3 regions of the Thermostichus sp. OS-CIW-33 genome follow, and region 3 is predicted to be linked to each of the others. Evidence: riboswitches for the same ligand, from Rfam matches in the RefSeq annotation. Region 3 holds a riboswitch; each other region holds the start of a gene.
What was found. A riboswitch is a leader RNA that binds a small molecule or an ion and turns the genes downstream of it on or off. The one in region 3 is predicted to bind cobalamin.
Positions count from the first base shown of each region.

Region 1: it holds a riboswitch for cobalamin, as region 3 does, so the genes downstream of both, ACVWZG_RS08395 (sirohydrochlorin chelatase) here and metE (5-methyltetrahydropteroyltriglutamate--homocysteine S-methyltransferase) in region 3, are expected to answer to the same signal.
Region 2: it holds a riboswitch for cobalamin, as region 3 does, so the genes downstream of both, ACVWZG_RS02515 (TonB-dependent receptor plug domain-containing protein) here and metE (5-methyltetrahydropteroyltriglutamate--homocysteine S-methyltransferase) in region 3, are expected to answer to the same signal.

Region 1 covers NZ_JBSSCH010000009.1:38,257-40,514, forward strand. Annotated here, with positions in the region: gene ACVWZG_RS08390 (heavy metal translocating P-type ATPase) at 1-1,058, shown strand, start outside; cobalamin riboswitch at 1,187-1,322, shown strand; gene ACVWZG_RS08395 (sirohydrochlorin chelatase) at 1,353-2,258, shown strand, end outside.
Region 2 covers NZ_JBSSCH010000002.1:242,788-245,045, forward strand. Annotated here, with positions in the region: gene ACVWZG_RS02510 (hypothetical protein) at 150-698, shown strand; cobalamin riboswitch at 1,027-1,179, shown strand; gene ACVWZG_RS02515 (TonB-dependent receptor plug domain-containing protein) at 1,222-2,258, shown strand, end outside.
Region 3 covers NZ_JBSSCH010000010.1:18,207-20,464, forward strand. Annotated here, with positions in the region: partial or broken gene ACVWZG_RS09025 (ABC transporter ATP-binding protein) at 1-315, opposite strand, end outside; cobalamin riboswitch at 462-666, shown strand; gene metE (5-methyltetrahydropteroyltriglutamate--homocysteine S-methyltransferase) at 1,124-2,258, shown strand, end outside.

The DNA.
Region 1 (2,258 bases), on a different contig from region 3:
CGATCCTGGTGGCCACGGGACGAGGGGCAGAATTGGGGATCCTGGTGAAAAGTGCCGACAGCCTGGAATTGGCCCACGACTTGCGCACGGTGGTCTTGGACAAAACTGGCACCCTGACTGAAGGTCGCCCTACCGTCACCGATATTTGGGCTAATGGCTCCTCTCCCCTGACGGTGTTGCGCCTGGCAGCGGCGGTGGAGCGGCACTCGGAACATCCTTTGGCCCAGGCGGTGGTGCAGAAAGCCGAAGCGGAAAAAATTGCCATCCCTCCTGCCCAGCATTTTCAGGCAAGGATAGGCAGTGGGGCAGAAGCCTGGGTGGAAGACCAGTGGATCCGCATCGGTCGGCTGAGCTGGCTACAGGAGATGGGGATCCCCTGGGATCCCTCTTGGTCAGAGCGGGTTCAGAATTGGGAAAGCCAGGGCAAAACGGTGATCGGCGTAGCCCAATCCCAGAGCCTGGTGGGGCTGTTGGCCATTGCCGATCCGCTCAAACCCACCTCTCCTGAGGCAGTGCAACAGCTGCAACAGATGGGTCTAGAGGTGATCCTGCTAACCGGGGATAACCCCACCACGGCCCAAGCGGTTGCTCGGCAAGCAGGCATTCAGCGGGTAATTGCCCAAGTCCGTCCGGATCAGAAGGCAGCTTACATACGCAGCCTAAGACAACCGCGACGGCGGGTGGCGATGGTGGGAGATGGCATTAACGATGCTCCGGCTCTGGCAGAAGCCGATGTGGGGATCGCCATTGGTACAGGTACGGATGTGGCGATGGCCGCCAGCGATATTACCCTCATGTCGGGAGATCTGCGCGGAGTCGCCACTGCCATTCAACTCAGCCGGGCCACCCTCAACAACATCCGCCAAAACCTCTTCTTCGCCTTTATCTACAACACGCTGGGGATCCCGATTGCCGCTGGGGCGCTCTATCCCTTTACAGGCTGGTTGCTCAACCCTATGCTGGCGGGGGCAGCCATGGCCCTGAGTTCCGTTTCGGTGGTCGCCAATGCCCTGCGCCTGCGACACTTTCAGCCCCCCAGACTAGCGGGCCGGCGTTAGGCCCTCTCCCAGGGGCAAGGGGGATTAGCGCGGCAACAGTTTTGCTGCCCTTTGAGCATGAGTCTGCCGTACCGCTCATGCCTCAGGGCTATCTTCTGGCAGACAAGGACATCCCCCCCAGGGGGCTTGGTGAACGACAAGCGGCAAGCTAACCTAAAAGGCTCAGGCAGACTGGGGAAAGCGCGGTGCAAGTCCGCCACTGTGACGCAACTGTGATGGGATCCCTCCCTCAGCCAGAACACCCACCTGCCGTTGTCCTGTACCCCTTGCGATTCACAAGGAACGGAGTTTTTTGTGTTGAATACCCTCAGTGTTTCCCCTCCGCTTGCGGTTGGGCAGCTTGCTTCTCCTTCATTGCCCCTATTGCTTATCGGCCACGGATCCCGCGACCCCCAAGGGCAGCAAGCCTTTCTGGAGCTAGCCCAGGCTTACCAAGCTCTCACCCCCCATCGACCGGTGATCCCCTGCTTTCTGGAGCTGACCCAGCCAACCATTGCCCAGGGGGTAGAGCAGTGCTTGGCCCAAGGGTGGCAGGAGATCGTGGCCCTGCCGCTGTTGCTGTTTGGGGCCCGCCACAACAAGTTCGATGTGACGATGGAACTGGATCGCCTGCAGGCCCTCTATCCCCAGTTGCGCATTCATTACGGTGGGCCGCTGGGGATCCGCATCGAGATCCTGCAACTGCTGCGAGACCGATTGGCTGCTTTGATGGCCGCCCAACCGCGGCGGATCCCAGAAGCAGAAACCGTGCTCCTGTTTGTGGGTCGCGGCTCCAGCGATCCCGAGGCCAATGCCGAAGCCTGTAAACTGGCCCGGTTGCTTTGGGAAGGATCTGGGTTTGCCGCTGTGGAAACTTGCTTTATCGGCATTACCCATCCCCGCCTGCCCGTGGGATTGGAGCGGGCCTTGTCCTGGCATCCGCGCCGGGTGATCGTGCTGCCCTACTTCCTGTTTACCGGAGTGCTGGTGAAAAAAATTGAGGCGGCAGTGGAACAACAACGACAACGACAGTCGGAAATCGACTGGCTGATGCTGCCGGAATTGGGCCTTGTGGACACGGTGCTGCACAGCCTGCAGCAACTGGAGCAGGAAGCCCTACAGGGCCAAACCCAAATGAACTGCCACCTGTGCAAGTTTCGCCTGGCCGTGAGCGCAGAGGTCAGAGCTGGGCATACCCATCACCATCCTCACGAGCATCAT
Region 2 (2,258 bases), on a different contig from region 3:
AGATCGGCTACCGTGAAGCGGACGGCTAGCCCGCCGAGACCAGGAATCGGGAGAAGGGGGTTGCTGTTGGGGGGCGCGGGGAACTAGGGTGAAGCGGAACCGGCAGTCCTGCACCGTCGGATCCCTTGGTGTGTGTGAGGTTAAGCCCTATGGTTAGCCAGCCTTTGAACGCAGGTCTTGATCGTCCCAAGAGCCCTCGTCGCCACAGACAGCCTTCTGCTCTGAGCCGACCCCTCTCCGGTACAGTTCAAGCCAGCCGCACCCAGCCTTTGGATTTGAAGTTGAAATCAGCCCATCCTCGCAGCCAGCATCTTGCTTGGGCAGAACACCTAGCCTGGTGGAAGCAAATCTCCACAGGGATGGCTATCCTCTCCGGCGTTTCAGTGTTGAGCCTTTACAGTTGGACTGTGCATACCCAAAGCCGGTGGAGCCAGCGTTACCAGGTGTGGCAGCAGATGCAGCGCAACGAACGACAGTTTCTGCTGACTCAAGAATCCATTGCCAATTCTCTGCGGGAAATCGCCGACCGCTCCGAAATGGTGCCGCTGGTACCGGATCGGATGATTGAGGTGCCAATTGCCTCTCCCAGCCAAGTTGAGCCGGATCCAGCCCACCAGGCAACGGCTTTGCCAGAAAGAGCGCTCCGCGCCGCTCACGCGACCGAAAAAGCCCCTCTTTTCTATCCGGTTGGGTACTAATTCATACGGATCCTGCCCATGACGGCTAGGCCAGCGTCCCCATCTTGCTTTCCCAAAAGCTGTGGGTCTTGTGAAGTCTCAGCGTATCTCTGTTCTCTAAAAGGCTAAGGGATCCCTGGGCCTCGCGATCTGGAGTAGCAGCGGGCTATCCTTCAACTGCTTACAAAGCAGTGAAGAAATCTGGCCTAAATGGGATGTGGCCCATCCGAAGCCCTGGGATTGCCGTTGGGATCCCGTTCACCCCTGGGGATGACATCCCCCCTGGCAGGATAGGAACTCCAGAGCAGGGGATGTATGATGCCTAGCACGGCTTTTTCGGAGCAATCGCAGAGAAAGCTGTACCGACAGGTTGTCCTGGGGATCAGCCAGGGCATGTAAAGGGGAAAGTCCGGTGCAAATCCGGCGCTGTGCCGCAACTGTGATGGGCTTGGGCTAGACCTATGCCCTCAGTCAGGATGCCCGCCTGCGGTTCTGGCTCGTCTTTCTTCCGCGTCGCACGGAATCAGGAGCTTCAAGAAAGAAAATGAATCCCATTCTAGGTCTCAGCCTGGCGCTGGGGGGTCTTGTTTTGGGGATCCCAGCGTGGGCGCAGCCGGCGGCCTCTTCACCTTCAGCTCAAGAGGTGTTGGAAACCGGTGTTAGCGCCGAGATTTTAAATCAACCCGTCACCACACCTTTTCGCCGTCCTGGTTTGCTGCGGGATTCTTCCCGCCCGGTTTACGTCATTACCCGCCAGCAAATTCGAGAGCAAGGGGCAAGAACGGTTCAGGAGGCCCTGCGCTACCTGCCCGGGATCCTCAGCGACGGCACGGCAGGAACCCAGTTGGGAGCCCTTAGCTCCCAGTTTATGCGGGGAGGACGAACGGCCCAGGTTTTGGTGCTCTTGGATGGCCGCCCCATTAACGACCTGGGCTTTTTTGGCGGGTTCGATCTGTCTCAGATCACTACAGATGTGGTCGAGCGTATTGAGATCTCTCCAGGTGGGGGCTCCACCTTATACGGCTCCGATGCCGTTGGCGGGGTCATGAACATCGTAACCCTGGAGCCAAAGCCGGGATCCGAGACCGTGCTGGAAGCGGCTATCGGCAGCTACGGCCTCAACGAGCAAGGGATCCAGAACCGCGGCCAGGTGCAGGATCTGGGCTGGGTGGTCAGCTATCGCCGTCTGCAGAGCAACAACGACTTTCCTTTTGAAATTAGGCGTTTGGGCAAAGCCGGCAGGCGGGAAAACTCGGCGGTGGAGTACCACAACCTACAAGCCAAGCTCACCTGGCAACTGGCAGAAGGCCAAGTCCTAACCGGAAATGCCCTTTATCTCAACAAAGCGTTTCAGGTGCCTGGCAGCACCGAGTTTCCCTCCCCCGATGCAGTGCAAAACACCAACGACCTGCTGTTAGATCTCAGTTGGCTGTGGGATCAAGAGAAGGGATCCCTGCAAGCCAGGGTATTTTTTGACGACCTCAACTATCGCTTCAGCGCCCCACAAAGCCAGGGATCCCGGGATGAGATCCTGCGAACGGGGTGGGGATCCCAACTGCAATACACCTGGAAGGCTGCTGA
Region 3 (2,258 bases):
CAATTCTCCCCCGCTTAGCTCATGGCGATAGCGGTTGAGCCAACTGGGGGAAATGCCTAAGGTGTGGAGAACCTCTGGCTGGGGAGGAGGCCCTTCCCGCAAGACCTGAGCTATGCGCCAGTGGGGGTTAACGGCCTGCTCTGGATGTTGAAAGACAAGCTGCACTGGACAGTACCCTCGCCGAGGCAAAGGCTGCCCTGTCACACTCACCCGACCTTGGCTGGGGGTAAGGTAGCCCGCCAGCAACTTGGCCAGAGTAGTTTTGCCAAAACCAGAGGGAGCCATCAGCCCTACGACTTCCCCAAGTTCTACTTGAGAGCAATGCAGGGGGGGAGGATGCTTAGAGGATTCCGATGACTTCCTGCAAGACCGCTGGGTGAAAGGTGAGGTCTGGTAGCTCCAAAGGCTGCTGGCTTGGTGATGATTGAAGCACTCTACTCCCGTCTCTGAACTCCGTGATACGATGTAGCTCAGCTATCGGTTCTGACGGGGATCAGCCGCCAGAGGAAACGGGGAAAGAGCAGTGAGAATCTGCCGCTGTCCCGCAGCTGTGATCCGGTTTAGGAGAAGTTCTGCAGCAAATCTCTAGAGTCATTCGCTGCCGATCCAGATCTTGTCCCCCAAAACCGTGTCAGTCAGAATGCCCGCCGATGGTTTTTCTAAACTTCACAACATCTGCGAGGTACAGATGGTAACTGTCTTGGCTTTAGCTCGTTTCTGCTTTCGTTATCCTGAGCATTTTCCCGGCGTTGCTCCCACAAGCTTTCGGTACTCCTCAGCAGTAGAAATAAGTCCAAGAACCCAAGCAAGACTCTGAGCCAGTTGGCCGGGAGAGAGTAAATTTTGGGTGCTGTTGCACCAAGATCTATCAAGATCTACAGCCCGCCTACGCGAAGGAAAGAGTGAGATGTCAGGCTTCCTGACTTCAATTGGTAGGCTGGCAAGTAGCCACTGCGATCGCTGGCTGCGTTGAGTATCTTTTTTGCGCAAAAGGCAGTGTTTTGTTGGGGTTCCAGAGGCAAGAGAGGAACAGCCGGTTTCTTCCTTGGCGGGCGGGATCCCAGTTGAGGGCGAATTGAACGCAGGAAAATTAGAAAACTCAGTATTTGGGATGGCACACAACATGACTGCACAAACCATGACATTGGGGTATGCCCGCATGGGCAAGCGCCGCGAGCTCAAAAAAGCTTTGGAAGGCTTTTGGAGTGGTGCCCTAGGGTCAGAGGCTCTGCTGGCTACCTTTTGGGATTTGGAGACTCAAGCCTGGCAGACTCAGCTACAAGCTGGGATTGATCACATTGCGGTAGGGGATCAGACTCTCTACGACCATGTACTGGACTGGGCCACCTGGCTGGGGCTGATCCCCTCTCGGTTCCGAGGTCTGTCGGGTTTAGACCGCTACTTTGCCATGGCGCGGGGGCGGGAGGGCCTGCCGGCTTTGGAAATGACCAAGTGGTTTGACACCAACTACCACTACTTGGTACCCGAAATTGAGCCGGAAGCCGATCCCAGTCCTAACTTTGGGGATTTTTTGGAAAGAGTTCGGCGGGCCCAAGGGATCCTAGGGGAGCGCACCAGCCCCGTTGTCCTCAGTCCAGTGACTTTGCTCTGCCTTAGCCAGCGATCTGGGGATCTGCGGGCGGACTTGGAAAAGCTCCTTCCTCTGTACCGGGATCTCCTCCAGGAGTTAAAACAGCTGGGGATCCCAGAAGTCCAGATTCACGATCCCATTTTGGTTACCAGCCAGGGAAGTGGCCTGCGGGAAGCTGTGGAAATGAGCTACCGCCAGTTGGCAACCGCCGGGATCCCTGTCCACTTGGTCACCTACTTCGATGACCTGGGGGAGACTTACCCCTGGGTGGTGCAACTGCCGGTGGCCGGCATTAGCCTTGACTTTACCCGTGGCCACACCCTGGATCTGGTAAGAACCTATGGCTTTCCGGCTGACCAGATCCTAGGTGCTGGCGTAGTGGACGCTCGGAATGTCTGGAAGGTTCAGCCTGAGACCGTCTTGGCCAGCCTGCGGGAGCTGCAGGGGGTAGCTCCCAACCTACGGGTGCAGCCTTCCGCTTCGTTGCAATTTGTGCCCCACGACGCTGCTCTGGAAGCCCAGTTGCCGGAACCCCTCAGAAATATCCTCAGCTTTGCCGAACAGAAGCTGGCCGAAGTAGCTCTCCTGGCGCGAGCCCTCAACGGCGAAGACACTGCTGCCCAGCAGGCGGAAATCCAGCAGCAATGGCAGAGCTTTGCGCAGTTTA